Prochlorococcus marinus str. MIT 9312: one gene and its partners. The main gene of each other region encodes a partner of the protein of the gene in region 2 in a complex. Links are inferred from orthologs where the notes say so. Each region holds a gene or a part of one and is shown on either strand. Other genes may lie near its edges. The genes, in order: PMT9312_RS01495, nuoH and PMT9312_RS01500.

What was found.
Region 1: the proteins of nuoH (region 2) and PMT9312_RS01495 are in contact, whole or in part, in a crystal structure (PDB 6Y11), measured with the Thermus thermophilus proteins. The link is inferred for Prochlorococcus marinus str. MIT 9312 from one-to-one orthologs. Residues at the interface, in WP_096411122.1 of Thermus thermophilus: Arg36, Val44, Arg45, Met46, Gly47, Pro48, Asn49, Arg50, Val51, Leu57, Gln58, Ala61, Asp62, Ile64, Lys65, Ile67, Phe68, Lys69, Glu70, Ile72, Val74, Glu223, Ala224, Glu225, His233, Thr234, Glu235, Tyr236, Ser237, Trp241; in WP_096411117.1 of Thermus thermophilus: Arg16, Glu17, Gly18, Leu24, Leu27, Val28, Trp30, Gly31, Arg32, Asn34, Ser35, Trp37, Thr54, Asp55, Ala56, Asp59, Ala61, Arg62, Phe63, Gly64, Glu66, Val67, Phe68, Arg69, Ala70, Ser71, Arg73, Gln74, Ala75, Asp76.
Region 3: the proteins of nuoH (region 2) and PMT9312_RS01500 are in contact, whole or in part, in a cryo-EM structure (PDB 6KHJ), measured with the Thermosynechococcus vestitus proteins. The link is inferred for Prochlorococcus marinus str. MIT 9312 from one-to-one orthologs. Residues at the interface, in WP_126985484.1 of Thermosynechococcus vestitus: Gln8, Lys26, Trp29, Leu30, Pro33, Met34, Met37, Leu38, Leu83, Ile84, Phe85, Lys86, Glu87, Asp88, Val89, Leu90, Pro91, Ala92, Thr100, Ala104, Val107, Ile108, Phe111, Leu112, Tyr114, Ile115, Ile125, Ser126, Leu128, Phe133; in WP_126986108.1 of Thermosynechococcus vestitus: Gly6, Tyr7, Glu8, Tyr9, Phe10, Gly12, Phe13, Leu14, Ile16, Cys17, Ser18, Pro21, Ala24, Leu25, Ala27, Ser28, Leu31, Arg32, Pro33, Ser35, Arg40, Leu41, Thr42, Thr43, Tyr44, Glu45, Ile51, Gly53, Ala54, Trp55.

The regions. Positions count from the first base shown.
Region 1 is NC_007577.1:278,926-285,089, reverse strand. What follows is about bases 1-2,732. They hold PMT9312_RS01495 (NADH dehydrogenase subunit K), read left to right. Parts: upstream 1-865; coding sequence 866-1,600; downstream 1,601-2,732. Other genes in these bases: PMT9312_RS01485 (gluconeogenesis factor YvcK family protein), read right to left, coding at 2,127-2,732; PMT9312_RS01490 (NAD(P)H-quinone oxidoreductase subunit J), read left to right, coding at 1,600-2,130; PMT9312_RS01500 (NAD(P)H-quinone oxidoreductase subunit 3), read left to right, coding at 499-861; PMT9312_RS01505 (rubredoxin), read right to left, coding at 1-422. In the rest of the region: more of PMT9312_RS01485, read right to left, coding at 2,733-3,512; PMT9312_RS01480 (ABC transporter ATP-binding protein), read left to right, coding at 3,649-4,434; PMT9312_RS01475 (MlaD family protein), read left to right, coding at 4,440-5,285; bchD (magnesium chelatase ATPase subunit D), read right to left, coding at 5,293-6,164. UniProt on the Escherichia coli protein: NDH-1 shuttles electrons from NADH, via FMN and iron-sulfur (Fe-S) centers, to quinones in the respiratory chain. The immediate electron acceptor for the enzyme in this species is ubiquinone.
Region 2 is NC_007577.1:154,621-160,874, reverse strand. The notes cover bases 3,309-6,130. They hold nuoH (NADH-quinone oxidoreductase subunit NuoH), read left to right. Parts: upstream 3,309-4,071; coding sequence 4,072-5,190; downstream 5,191-6,130. Other genes in these bases: PMT9312_RS00810 (NADH-quinone oxidoreductase subunit J), read left to right, coding at 5,898-6,130; ndhI (NAD(P)H-quinone oxidoreductase subunit I), read left to right, coding at 5,259-5,885; PMT9312_RS00825 (citrate synthase), read left to right, coding at 3,309-3,996. In the rest of the region: trpB (tryptophan synthase subunit beta), read left to right, coding at 1-825; PMT9312_RS00835 (rhodanese-like domain-containing protein), read right to left, coding at 826-1,176; PMT9312_RS00830 (hypothetical protein), read left to right, coding at 1,266-2,726; more of PMT9312_RS00825, read left to right, coding at 2,851-3,308; more of PMT9312_RS00810, read left to right, coding at 6,131-6,254. UniProt on the Escherichia coli protein: NDH-1 shuttles electrons from NADH, via FMN and iron-sulfur (Fe-S) centers, to quinones in the respiratory chain. The immediate electron acceptor for the enzyme in this species is believed to be ubiquinone.
Region 3 is NC_007577.1:282,911-285,677, reverse strand. It holds PMT9312_RS01500 (NAD(P)H-quinone oxidoreductase subunit 3), read left to right. Parts: upstream 1-1,086; coding sequence 1,087-1,449; downstream 1,450-2,767. Other genes in the region: PMT9312_RS01485 (gluconeogenesis factor YvcK family protein), read right to left, coding at 2,715-2,767; PMT9312_RS01490 (NAD(P)H-quinone oxidoreductase subunit J), read left to right, coding at 2,188-2,718; PMT9312_RS01495 (NADH dehydrogenase subunit K), read left to right, coding at 1,454-2,188; PMT9312_RS01505 (rubredoxin), read right to left, coding at 582-1,010; PMT9312_RS01510 (photosynthesis system II assembly factor Ycf48), read right to left, coding at 1-572. UniProt on the Escherichia coli protein: NDH-1 shuttles electrons from NADH, via FMN and iron-sulfur (Fe-S) centers, to quinones in the respiratory chain. The immediate electron acceptor for the enzyme in this species is believed to be ubiquinone.

The DNA of each region.
Region 1 (6,164 bases), 130 kb from region 2 along the record:
AAAGAGTACAAAGAAAGGAAACATGCTGCGGCAAAAGCCAAACCTCCAAAAATTAATATATTTTTTTGGCCAGAAGGCAAGCTATTGAAACCAAATCCGTAAGTTAAATTTTCTTCAAAACCACTAGCCTTAGATTTAGGTCCTATATCTTTATAAAAATTCTTACCAGCTCTGCAAACGGGGCAAACGAATGTATTACCATCTAACTCTAAAAAGGGCGTATTTTTGGGTATATTTAATTTTTTATTACCTTCAGAGGGATCATAAATGTATCCACAACTTCTACATTCGAATCTATTTTGTTCTAAATTAATGTAAGGTTGTTCAATATTTACTCCTGAGGAGTTTGCAGAAAGTTTTTCTTTCTCAAAATTTTCAACTATTTTGTTTTCCTCAGAGGCTGGTTGAATGTTTTCACTCACGGTTTATTATTGTTCTTTAAGAACTTTAAAAGATTTTGCTTAATTAAGCGACTTTTATTCAAAATTAATTTTTAAGATGTTTTTATTAACTGGCTATGAATATTTTTTAGGTTTCCTATTAATAGCAGCTGCTGTCCCAATATTAGCTTTAGTTACTAATCTCATTGTTGCCCCTAAAGGAAGAACTGGGGAAAGAAAACTAACATATGAATCCGGAATGGAGCCTATAGGAGGAGCATGGATTCAATTTAATATTCGTTATTACATGTTCGCCTTAGTTTTCGTTATATTTGATGTAGAGACAGTATTCCTCTATCCTTGGGCTGTTGCCTTTAATAGATTAGGCTTATTAGCATTTATTGAGGCACTGATTTTCATTGCAATACTCGTTATCGCTTTGGCTTACGCATGGAGAAAAGGTGCTTTAGAATGGAGTTAAAAAATTGAACCCACAATTATCCCCAAAAGCTATAAGGGAAATCAGAGAAGGAACTTGCAATCCCCTTGGTGCACCACAAGTAACTACAGATTTAAGTGAAAATATAATCCTAACAAGCTTAGATGATCTTCATAATTGGGCTAGATTAAGTAGTCTTTGGCCTCTTCTATACGGAACAGCTTGTTGTTTTATTGAATTTGCTGCACTAATTGGTTCTAGATTTGATTTTGACAGGTTTGGATTAGTACCGAGAAGCTCTCCAAGACAAGCAGATCTATTAATAGTCGCAGGGACAGTAACGATGAAAATGGCTCCAGCCCTAGTAAGACTTTATGAGCAGATGCCTGAGCCAAAATATGTTATTGCAATGGGTGCTTGTACAATCACAGGTGGAATGTTTAGCGCAGATTCTACTACTGCTGTCAGAGGCGTTGATAAATTAATACCAGTCGATTTATATCTTCCAGGATGTCCACCAAGACCAGAAGCAATTTTTGATGCTGTAATAAAATTAAGAAAAAAAGTAGGTAATGAATCAATTTTAGAGCGGGAAAAAACAGAGCAAACCCACAGGTACATAACATATAAACACGAAATGAATCTTGTTTTCTCTCAAAATACTGGTGAATATTTAAACAAAACTTCAACGAATGTTTTTCCTTCCTCCAAAAAAGAAAAAATAACTGAATTACCTGAAAACAGGGAACAAACCGAAATTATTAATAGTGAAGAAGAGTAATGGAAAAAGACGGTTTAGCTAAATCCACAGATACTTCAATAGAAAAAGAAGGATTCATGAGTCAAAATTTATCTAAAGTTGGCATTCCAAACCAACCGTTAGATTATGATCATGCGGGAATAGAAAACATTTCTGTTGAACCTAGCAAATTATATGAAGCTGTATCTGCTTTAACAAACTACGGTTTTAACTATCTCCAATGTCAAGGTGGCTATGATGAGGGGCCTGGTAAAAATCTTGTTAGTTTCTATCATTTCATTACTGTTGATGATCTACATAAAATCGAAAAGATTCAAGAAGTTAGATTAAAAGTCTTCTTAAAAAGAGATTCGGATTTATCAATTCCCAGTTTGTATAAAATTTTTAAAGGAAGTGATTGGCAAGAAAGAGAAACATATGACATGTTTGGAATAAATTTTATAGATCATCCAAATCCCAAAAGACTCCTAATGCCTGAAGACTGGAGAGGATGGCCATTGAGAAAAGACTATATTCAACCAGACTTCTATGAACTTCAAGATGCTTATTAGTTTAATTTCTTTAATTTGCGGTACATGAAAATAACCGCTCTTGCTAGTCTCCTAGGATCATGTCTAAGAGTGGGAGTGATTCTTCTTGAATACAATGGTGCCTGCAAAACATAATAACCCTCAGATAATAATTTTTCTTTATTACATTGGACAGGTTCTGCTCCCCTACTTGCGTAATAGTCTACTAGAGGAGACTTTTCAAATAGAGCCTGAGATAGAATCGCATTAAAAATTCTAGTATTAACTCCAAAATTTGATAATTGTTTTTCTATTGATTTGATATGTTGATAAACATTAAGTCCATCTGTTTCGCCAGGCTGAGTCATCAAATTACTTATATAAATTTTGGGAGCATTATTTTGCAATAAAGCATCTACTATCTCGGGTACCAATAAGTTTGGCAATAAGGAAGTGTATAGACTACCAGGGCCAAGAACAATTAAGTCAGCTTCTTTTATAGATTCCAGAGCACTTGGGAGAGCAGAAGGATTTTCTGGCAAGTATCCAATCTTTGAAATTAATTTTTTAGATTTACTGATATTGCTTTCACCAAAAATTTTTTGACCATCCTCTAATTCAGCCCATAACATTACATCAATATTTGTAGCAGGTAAAACTTGACCTTGTACAGCTAAAACCTTACTAGAGGCTTGTACTGCTTTTTCTAAACTACCTGTAATTGTTGTTAAAGCTGACAAAAATAGATTCCCAAAACTATGACCCTCTAGGCCACTACCTCCTGAAAATCTATATTGAAATAATCTAGTTAAAATTGGTTCTTCGTTTGATAAGGCAGCCAAACAATTTCTAATATCTCCTGGAGGTTGGACACCTAATTGTTTTCTAAGAATTCCACTACTTCCGCCATCATCGGATACAGTTACGATTGCTGTAATATTACTGCTGTAATTTTTTAAGCCTTTCAATAAAGTAGATAAGCCTGTTCCTCCACCAATTGCGACAATATTAGGGCCCCTGTTTAATTTACTCTTAACTCTTAATGCATCAACTAAAAATGTGCTTTTTTCTGGAGCAAGGGCTTTTTTAATAGAATTAATACTTCTATTTTGTCCAATCCCAATTAATAAAAGTCCAAGAACAAAAATTAATGGCCCCAATAATGAAACAGGTAAGATACTAGTTAAGCCTGTCATTATCCCAAAAAATACTTCAATAAGCCAATAGAGTGGCCTTAAATTTGTCCAAATTACTAGTCCTAATAATGATGTCAAAAATCCAATTGCAGATGTAATCATCCATCTTTTTATTACCAAGCCTGGTAAAAGCCAACTCAAAATTCTTAAAATTTCATTTAGCAAGACAAATTTGGACTTTTCAAAATACTTATAATATCTTCTAATTCTTTTTTTTTGATTATTCATTAAAAACCTCTTAAATTATTTTTCACAAATTTAAAAAAAAGATATATGCATTATAAATCAAATTCACACATCCTTTTTTTATTTCTAAAAATAGGCAATATGTAATATAAAGATGACTTTTTCTTTAATATAGATTTTGCAAAAATCAAAGCATTCAGTTGAAACAAAAAACCTCTCAATAAGCTGGGGAGAGGTTAATGTGCTTAATCAACTAAATTTTAAACTGAATGATGGAGAGAAATTAGCAATAGTTGGCCCCTCCGGTTCCGGAAAATCAACTATCTTAAAAATATTAGCAGGCCTTATTTTACCCACCAAAGGGGAATTAAGAATATTTGGTGAAAAACAAACATATTTGAGACTAGACCAAAATAATCCTCCTGATGTAAGACTAGTTTTTCAAAACCCAGCATTATTAGGATCTTTAACTATTGAAGAAAATGTAGGTTTTCTCCTTAAAAGAAACAAAAACCTATCTAAAAAGTTAATTCATAAAATCGTATGTGAATGTTTGGCTGAGGTGGGATTATTTAATGTTGAGAATAAACTTCCCAATGAATTAAGCGGAGGCATGCAAAAAAGAGTAAGTTTTGCTAGAGCTTTAATTACAGATCAAACTCTTAACGCAAATACTAAACCTTTGTTACTTTTTGATGAACCGACTGCTGGTCTTGATCCAATTGCCTCCTCAAGAATTGAAGATTTAATAAACAAAACAAATGATAAAGCCAAAGGATCATCTATTGTGGTTAGCCATGTTCTTAGTACTATAGAAAGGACTTCAGAAAGAGTTTTAATGCTTTATGGAGGTAAATTTAGATGGGCAGGTTCTATTGATGAATTCAAAGAGAGTAATGATCCTTATGTATTTCAATTTCGACATGGGAAACTTGATGGTCCAATGCAACCCAAAGACATTTAGAAATTATGCGTAGAAGCTTACGAGATTCAATAGTTGGATTTTCCTTACTGGGAGGAATCTTAACATTCACATTTTTTTCTTTTTGGCTCAAAGGAGTAAGATTATCCTCAAAAAATTGGCACCTTTTTGCCGAATTCAATAACGCAAGCGGTTTATCAAAAAAATCTCCAGTTACTTATAGAGGAATTTTAGTAGGTTCAATAGATGATATTTTGTTTACTAATGAATCAATTCAAGCAAAAATAGTTTTAAATAATCCTGAAATTATTCTTCCCAAGCCAGCATTTGCAAGAGTAGTTACTAATTCTTTCCTTGGAGGAGATGTCCAAGTCGCTTTAGAAACTAGTGAAAAAACAATTTCTAAAAACATCGCAAAACCTACATCCGAAAAATGCGATAGCAAATTAATTATTTGTCAGGGAGATACAATCACAGGGAAACAACTATCAAGTCTGTCAAATATAACAAATAGACTTAGCCAGCTTCTAAAAGAATCAAATCAAGAAAACATAATTGAAAATATTGTTAAATCAATTGACCAATTTGATAGAACCCAAGAAAACCTTGATGAACTAATTTATTTATCAAAGCAAGAAATACTAAGAATTGAGCCTTTAATAAATGAAATCACAATTGCTGCTAATCATTTAAATAAGATTTTATCTACTATTGACAATGAAGAAACACTCAACGACATTAAATTGACAATTAATGCTGCAAGCTCGATCTCCAGCAAAATGGATGATGTGAGTGATGATTTTGTAAAATTAACAAAAGATAAAGAATTAACCAAATCTATAAGGGACTTAACTATTGGACTGTCAAAATTTCTTAACGAAATTTATCCATAATTTAGAATCAGAATTCATTTATAGCATTTAAAGCCATAGCTGCGATTGCTTTATCTGTAGCTTTTGGCAATTGAACATATTTACCTCTAGCTGCCTCTGCTAATTCTTTACCAAAGCCACTTGCAATAAATTTTCTCTCTGTATCAATTATTAAGAGTTTTATTCCAAGTATCGGATATTTTGCAGCAATATCAAGAACCTCTTGTTTTAAATTGACATTTTCATTATCTTTTTCTTCAACCTCATTTTTTCCTAAGGACAATCCTAAGGGTACATTGCCTCTTCCATCAGTAATAGCCACAACAATAACTTGACCGATATCTCCTGTAGAAAGAGCATTTTTTGCTACTTTCGCTGATTGTGTTAGCCCATGAGCCAAAGGTGATCCTCCTCCGCAAGGCATTGTTTCAAGCCTTCTTTTTGCTGCAGTTATAGATCTTGTTGGAGGTAAAAGAACTTCGGCCTGATTACCTCTAAAGGGAATTAGAGCTACTTCATCTCTATTTTCATATGCCTCTGTCAAAAGTCTTATTACTGCACCTTTGGCACTTTGCATTCTATTTAATGCCATAGAGCCGCTCGCATCAACCAGAAAAATAACTAATGCACCTGCTTTTTTTTGTAAAAGCTTTGCTCTAAAATCATTTTCTTCAATAACTATTGATTTATTAGGGTTTCTTAATCTTCTTGATTTTTGATAAGGTGCAGCAGCTCGAAGAGTTGCATCTACTGCAATTCTTTTTACTTTGCCTCTTGGAATAACTGGCTTTACATATCTTCCTCTACTGTCACTAAATATCACTGATCTACTTCCACTATTTCCTGCTTTTGCTTTGGCAGATGAAAAAAGCAGTAAATCAGGGTCAACCATACATGCCT
Region 2 (6,254 bases):
ACGGCTACTGTTTGTGCCAGATTTGGCATGAAATGTATTATCTATATGGGTGCTGAGGACATAAAAAGACAATCCCTCAACGTCTTTAGAATGAAACTGCTAGGAGCCGAAGTTAAAGTTGTCAATTCTGGAACTGCAACACTTAAAGATGCCACTAGTGAAGCTATTAGGGATTGGGTTTCTAATGTCGAAACCACACATTACATTTTAGGATCTGTTGCGGGCCCGCACCCTTTCCCAAAAATTGTACGAGATTTTCATGCAGTTATAGGAGAAGAAACTAAAAAACAATGTCAGGAATCGTTTGGATCTTTACCAGATATTTTACTTGCTTGTGTAGGTGGGGGATCAAATGCAATGGGCCTTTTCCATCCTTTCATTAAAGAAACATCTGTACGACTAATTGGAGTTGAAGCCGCAGGAAGCGGAGTTGATACTGACAAACATGCTGCAACTATTACTAAAGGGTCAGTTGGAATTTTGCATGGATCAATGAGTCTTCTTTTACAAGATGATAATGGTCAAGTACAAGAAGCCCACTCAATAAGTGCAGGGTTAGATTACCCTGGAGTAGGACCTGAACATAGCCATTTAAAAGATATAGGCAGAGCAGAATATGGGTCAGTCACAGATCAAGAAGCTTTAGATGCTTTGAGACTTGTTAGTGAACTTGAAGGAATTATACCAGCGCTTGAAACGTCCCATGCCTTTGCTTGGTTAGATAAATTATGCCCTACTCTGGAAAAAGATACTCATATAGTTATCAATTGCTCTGGTAGAGGTGACAAAGATGTTAATACTGTTGCATCTTCATTAGATATTTAATCAATACCTGGGAAGTGATGGATCAATATATCTACTCCATCCATCAATACCCTCCTCCAAATTCCATATTTCACTCACAAAATTATTATCTAAGGCCCATTGACAAAAGTTATAACTTCTTATTCCTGCATGACAAGTAACAACGATTTCTCTATCTAATAAACCGGCAAATATGTCTCCAACGTATTCAGATGTAACTTTACTAATTGGTATATGTAAAAATTCTTTTGAGAAACGCACTATTTCGAGCTCTGAATGTTCTCTCACATCAATCAAGACTGGATCTTCTTTCTCAGAATTAAACCAATCATTGAGACTAGAAGCATTTATAGATTTTGGATAATTTCCCAATTGCAAGGATAAATTATGTGTTATTTACAATTTAATAAATTAAGTTGCAGGAGTAAATTTATTGTTAAAAATAAAAATAAACATTGAGAATGAAACTTAAAGTAGTAGCAATAATACTATTATTATCTTTATTACTTTTTTTTGGTTTTAAAAAAATTTCTGCCAATAAAAATAAGGAGGAAAGTATAAATATTGAGCAACTAAAAATATTAAAATATTTACCAGAAAATAATAAATCATTATTCATTTCAAATTTAGATAGTTCTAAAATTATTAATAATATTGAAAACGATAAAAATCCAAAAAATCTAGATAACTTTGCTTTAATAAAAGATTCTATATTAGATTACTTAGGTATAGATTTAGGCAATAATAAATTACAAGATATTTATAATAATGAACTTTTGATTTCAACTTTTGAGAATAATAAAAAGCTTAAAGATGATATTTTAATGGTTTTTAAAATTAAGCCAGAAAAAAACCTAGATGATATATTGCATTTTTCTAATCAAATTGATATTAATAACGAAATAATACCAATTTATAGGGAAAATAAAATAAATTTTCTTAACTTTATATATCGGACCGAAGATAATTATATTATTGCTTCATCTAATAAGAAATTAATCAAAAATAGTATAAGCTCTAATAATGATTTTAAAGAAAAAAAATTTCAATATGAGAGAGAAATTTTTGGACTAAAAAACGAAAAAAATATACTATTTACAAAGAAATTTGGCGAAAGTATATTTTTTAATAATGAAATTTTTTCCGAGAAAAATGAGGATGTTATAGTAACAACATTTGATTTAAAAAATAAACATTTAATTTTAAAATCATATTTACTAAATAATAAAAAAAATCTTGATATTAATGTTTACGATAATCTAATTAATAAAGAGGATACTAATAAAGATAATCCTCAAGTTTCAATTTTTAGTGATATAAAAAATTTTGAAAACCATCTTAAACCTTTGATTAATGATTTTGAAAACAGTTTTTTTGAAGAGTTTAATCAAAAAGTAAATCAAAATATTTTAATTCTCAATTCAAATAAAGATTGGATTATTACATGTGAAAAAAATACTGAAGATCAAATTGATTTAAGTGATATGAAAAAAATAAAAGATTTAAATAAATACACTTTGAAAAAAAATGAAGATATTTACTCGATATACTCCAAAGATATTCTTGAAGAAAAAGACGATGTAATAAAAAAATTAACTTATGAAAATATCTATTCAATAGAATCTGGAGGTTTGCAAATCATAAGTAACCATTTAATTGATGGTAAAAAACTAGAAACAATCTCAAAAAAATTTTTTGACCTAAAAAGTAATAAAGATAATTCTGCTTTTCTTTATGCAGAAGTTGATATCAAAGATGCAAATTCTAATAAAATACAATATTTTTCTGATTTGGAAGATCTAAATTTTCTTATTAGAAATATTTTAAAAATATCAAATGAAGAATCTCTTGAAATCATAAGACAATCTATTCCTGAAAAAAATCCAATTCTTTATACAGAAACAAGTTTAAAAATACTTTAATAAAGTTATTCAAAAAAGCCTCAAAAAAAATCAAAATAAATTTTTTTGAGGTTAATAACTTGTGGTTAATTAAAAATTATTTGACTATCTTTAATCTATAAGTATTTGATATTGAATTAGGAAATTGGATAGCAACAAACTAATTTTAAAACCCGGATTAGAGGGTGTCCCAGTTACTAATTCATCTATCTGTGATATTGACGGCAACAAAGGTAAATTATTATATAGAGGCTACTCCATTGAGGAATTATCAAAAAAAAGCAGTTTTTTAGAAACTGCTTATCTATTGATTTGGGGTGATTTACCTACAGCTATTCAACTAAGAGATTTTGAACAAGAAGTTCAAATGCATCGAAGGTTAAGTTTTAGAGTCAGAGATATGATGAAATGTTTTCCTGCAACAGGTCATCCTATGGACGCGCTTCAGTCTAGTGCAGCTTCTTTGGGTCTTTTCTATTCACGCAGAGCAATAGATGATCCTAATTACATCTACAACGCAGTGATAAGACTAATAGCAAAAATACCAACTATGATTGCTGCCTTTCAACTTATTAGAAAAGGACAAGACCCTATTCAACCTCGAGATGATTTAACTTACTCATCAAATTTTCTTTACATGCTTACTGAAAAAGAACAAGATCCTATAGCTGCAAAAGTTTTTGATAGGTGTTTAATTCTACATGCCGAACATAGTTTAAACGCAAGTACATTTAGCGCTAGAGTTACCGCAAGCACTCTTACAGACCCATATGCAGTCATTGCCTCTGCAGTAGGAACCCTTGCTGGCCCGCTTCATGGAGGAGCAAATGAAGATGTGATTGCAATGTTAGAAGAAATCAAAACTCCAAAAAATGCCGCCTCCTTTTTGGATAACGCGATAAAAAATAAAAGTAAGATAATGGGCTTCGGTCATAGAGAATACAAAGTCAAAGATCCAAGAGCAATTATTCTTCAAAAACTTGCAGAAGAGCTTTTTATTAGATTTGGGGCAGATGAAATGTATGAAGTTGCTAAATCACTAGAGGCAGAAGCAATACCAAGACTTGGACCAAAAGGTATATTCCCTAATGTAGATTTTTATTCCGGTCTTGTTTATAGGAAACTTGGTATTCCTCGTGATTTATTTACTCCAATTTTTGCCATATCAAGGGTTGCTGGTTGGTTAGCTCATTGGAGAGAGCAACTTGGAGCTAATAGAATCTTTAGACCATCGCAAATCTATACTGGTTCAGCTCCAAGGGAATGGATAAGCTTAGAAAATAGAGATTAATATTTGCAGCTTTTCATAAAAAACACACATATTGTTGGTGACGAGTTAATGTATTAAGTAAATAACATTAAAATTTTGGAATACGGATTAGATCTTGAATATAGTTTTAATGAATTCTTCAAAGGTTTTGGCCTTTCTAGTGAAATCGCTCATATAATTTGGCTCCCTATACCTATGCTTTTGGTTTTAGTAGCGGCAGTTGTTGGAGTTTTAGTAACAGTTTGGCTTGAAAGAAAAATATCTGCTGCTGCTCAACAAAGAATAGGTCCCGAATATGCAGGAGCATTAGGCGTACTCCAACCAATTGCGGATGGTCTTAAATTACTTGTCAAAGAGGATATAATCCCTGCTAAAGCAGATGGAATTCTCTTCACCGCTGGACCTATATTAGTTCTTGTTCCAGTTATTCTTTCTTGGCTAATTGTACCTTTTGGACAAAACCTGTTAATAAGTAACGTTGGCATTGGAATTTTCCTATGGATTGCTTTAAGCAGTATCCAACCAATTGGACTCCTTATGAGCGGTTACGCATCAAATAATAAATATTCATTATTAGGCGGATTAAGAGCTGCTGCTCAATCTATAAGTTACGAAATACCTTTAGCTTTATCTGTACTAGCTATCGTACTAATGACAAATTCTCTAAGTACTATTGACATTGTTAACCAACAAAGTGGTGCTGGAATCCTAAGTTGGAATATTTGGAGACAACCCGTTGGTTTTATAGTCTTTTGGATTTGTGCTCTTGCAGAATGCGAAAGACTTCCATTTGACTTACCTGAAGCTGAAGAAGAATTAGTTGCAGGATATCAAACTGAATATGCAGGTATGAAATTCGCTTTGTTCTACCTTGGTAGTTACATTAATCTAATACTTTCAGCATTATTGGTATCAATACTTTATTTAGGAGGATGGGGTTTTCCTATCCCAGTTGAATTAATAGCTAAATTTCTTCATTTGCCCATTAATGCACCCGTCATACAAGTTTTCACTGCATCAATAGGAATTGTAATGACTGTATTGAAAGCGTATCTTTTAGTTTTCATCGCAATATTATTACGTTGGACAACTCCTAGAGTAAGAATAGATCAACTTTTAGATCTAGGATGGAAGTTTCTTCTTCCAATTTCTCTTGCTAATCTTTTGATAACTGCAGGATTAAAACTTGCTTTTCCTCAATTCTTTGGTGGTTAAATTTAAGTAAAAATACTTAAATTTAAAATTAATCCACTAAAATACAAAAACAAAGTAAATTCTTCAAAATGAAAAATTTCCTTCAACAAATAAATAGCTATATCAAAGAAGCATTTAATGCTGGCAAATATTTATACAATGGCTTATCAGTAACTTTTGATCATCTTCGGAGAAGACCTGTTACAGTCCAATATCCATATGAAAAACTAATACCCTCTGAAAGATATAGAGGAAGGATTCATTATGAATTTGATAAATGTATAGCTTGTGAAGTTTGTGTGAGAGTATGTCCAATAAATCTACCAGTAGTTGATTGGGTAATGAATAAAGAAACCAAAAAAAAGGAACTTAGAAATTATTCAATAGATTTTGGAGTATGTATATTTTGTGGAAATTGTGTTGAATATTGTCCAACTAATTGCTTATCAATGACAGAAGAATACGAATTAGCTACTTTTGACAGACATAATCTAAACTTTGATAACGTCGCACTTGGGAGGCTCCCTACTAACGTCACAACAGATCCGTCAATCAAACCACTAAGAGAACTTGCCTATCTTCCCAAAGGCGTAATGGATCCTCATGAGATACCAGCTTCCGATATCAGAGTTGGTAAATTACCTGAAGAAGTTTATGATTGGATGAGACCAACCTCCAATGAAAATAAAGATAAAATTTCTAATTCAAATAATTAATTTCATTAATTTATGACCATTGCAGTAACAACTCAAATAATTTGTTTTATAGTTCTATCTTTAGTTGTTCTTATTGGAGCGCTAGGAGTTGTATTGCTCGAAAGTATTGTTTATTCAGCCTTTCTGCTTGGAGGAGTTTTCATGAGTGTTGCAGGATTATATCTACTTCTAAATGCAAGTTTTGTTGCTGCAGCGCAAGTTTTAGTTTATGTGGGTGCAGTGAATGTACTAATAATTTTTGCGATAATGTTAGTTAATAAAAAAGAAGATTTAAAGCCCATCAATAACATTAAATCAAGAAGAATCATATCAACATCTATTTGTTTAACCCTACTCAGCCTTTTAATAAGAGTTGACTTGACAAATGTA
Region 3 (2,767 bases), 130 kb from region 2 along the record:
CTGACATAATCTCCTTTATCAGTTCTTCTCAAATCTCTTACACCACCTGAACCAGATGCGTCAAGAACCTTTGCATTCCATGATTCACCACTATCTGATGTTTGATAGATAGCACCTGCAGTGGTAGCCAATTCCGCAACCCCATCATCAACAGTCGTTATTAGATATGGCTGGCCTGGCAATTTGTTACCTAGAGATAAACGAGTCCAATTTTTCCCCGCATCAAGTGTATGCATAACCAATGAGGGCTGGCCTATCAACCATCCCTCTTGACCTTTAAAATCAATATCTATAAGACGAAAGTTCTCTTCACTTGGTAAATCTAAATTCCTTTTCTCCCACGTTTCTCCCCCATCATTTGATTCCATAATAAGTCTATTAGAACCTACTAAAAATCCATTATTATTATCTATAAAATCAACATCTAGGGCATTTGCCTGATCCTGAAACTGAATTGTTTTCCAAGGGCTACTATCACTCATCTTCACTCCTGTAGATGAACAACTACTTAAAACGAAGCAAAGAAGTATAGATAAGAGAAGATTGGGAAAACTGGTAATAATTTTTTTCATTTATCTATATTAATGCAAAGAGTACAAAGAAAGGAAACATGCTGCGGCAAAAGCCAAACCTCCAAAAATTAATATATTTTTTTGGCCAGAAGGCAAGCTATTGAAACCAAATCCGTAAGTTAAATTTTCTTCAAAACCACTAGCCTTAGATTTAGGTCCTATATCTTTATAAAAATTCTTACCAGCTCTGCAAACGGGGCAAACGAATGTATTACCATCTAACTCTAAAAAGGGCGTATTTTTGGGTATATTTAATTTTTTATTACCTTCAGAGGGATCATAAATGTATCCACAACTTCTACATTCGAATCTATTTTGTTCTAAATTAATGTAAGGTTGTTCAATATTTACTCCTGAGGAGTTTGCAGAAAGTTTTTCTTTCTCAAAATTTTCAACTATTTTGTTTTCCTCAGAGGCTGGTTGAATGTTTTCACTCACGGTTTATTATTGTTCTTTAAGAACTTTAAAAGATTTTGCTTAATTAAGCGACTTTTATTCAAAATTAATTTTTAAGATGTTTTTATTAACTGGCTATGAATATTTTTTAGGTTTCCTATTAATAGCAGCTGCTGTCCCAATATTAGCTTTAGTTACTAATCTCATTGTTGCCCCTAAAGGAAGAACTGGGGAAAGAAAACTAACATATGAATCCGGAATGGAGCCTATAGGAGGAGCATGGATTCAATTTAATATTCGTTATTACATGTTCGCCTTAGTTTTCGTTATATTTGATGTAGAGACAGTATTCCTCTATCCTTGGGCTGTTGCCTTTAATAGATTAGGCTTATTAGCATTTATTGAGGCACTGATTTTCATTGCAATACTCGTTATCGCTTTGGCTTACGCATGGAGAAAAGGTGCTTTAGAATGGAGTTAAAAAATTGAACCCACAATTATCCCCAAAAGCTATAAGGGAAATCAGAGAAGGAACTTGCAATCCCCTTGGTGCACCACAAGTAACTACAGATTTAAGTGAAAATATAATCCTAACAAGCTTAGATGATCTTCATAATTGGGCTAGATTAAGTAGTCTTTGGCCTCTTCTATACGGAACAGCTTGTTGTTTTATTGAATTTGCTGCACTAATTGGTTCTAGATTTGATTTTGACAGGTTTGGATTAGTACCGAGAAGCTCTCCAAGACAAGCAGATCTATTAATAGTCGCAGGGACAGTAACGATGAAAATGGCTCCAGCCCTAGTAAGACTTTATGAGCAGATGCCTGAGCCAAAATATGTTATTGCAATGGGTGCTTGTACAATCACAGGTGGAATGTTTAGCGCAGATTCTACTACTGCTGTCAGAGGCGTTGATAAATTAATACCAGTCGATTTATATCTTCCAGGATGTCCACCAAGACCAGAAGCAATTTTTGATGCTGTAATAAAATTAAGAAAAAAAGTAGGTAATGAATCAATTTTAGAGCGGGAAAAAACAGAGCAAACCCACAGGTACATAACATATAAACACGAAATGAATCTTGTTTTCTCTCAAAATACTGGTGAATATTTAAACAAAACTTCAACGAATGTTTTTCCTTCCTCCAAAAAAGAAAAAATAACTGAATTACCTGAAAACAGGGAACAAACCGAAATTATTAATAGTGAAGAAGAGTAATGGAAAAAGACGGTTTAGCTAAATCCACAGATACTTCAATAGAAAAAGAAGGATTCATGAGTCAAAATTTATCTAAAGTTGGCATTCCAAACCAACCGTTAGATTATGATCATGCGGGAATAGAAAACATTTCTGTTGAACCTAGCAAATTATATGAAGCTGTATCTGCTTTAACAAACTACGGTTTTAACTATCTCCAATGTCAAGGTGGCTATGATGAGGGGCCTGGTAAAAATCTTGTTAGTTTCTATCATTTCATTACTGTTGATGATCTACATAAAATCGAAAAGATTCAAGAAGTTAGATTAAAAGTCTTCTTAAAAAGAGATTCGGATTTATCAATTCCCAGTTTGTATAAAATTTTTAAAGGAAGTGATTGGCAAGAAAGAGAAACATATGACATGTTTGGAATAAATTTTATAGATCATCCAAATCCCAAAAGACTCCTAATGCCTGAAGACTGGAGAGGATGGCCATTGAGAAAAGACTATATTCAACCAGACTTCTATGAACTTCAAGATGCTTATTAGTTTAATTTCTTTAATTTGCGGTACATGAAAATAACCGCTCTTGCTAGTC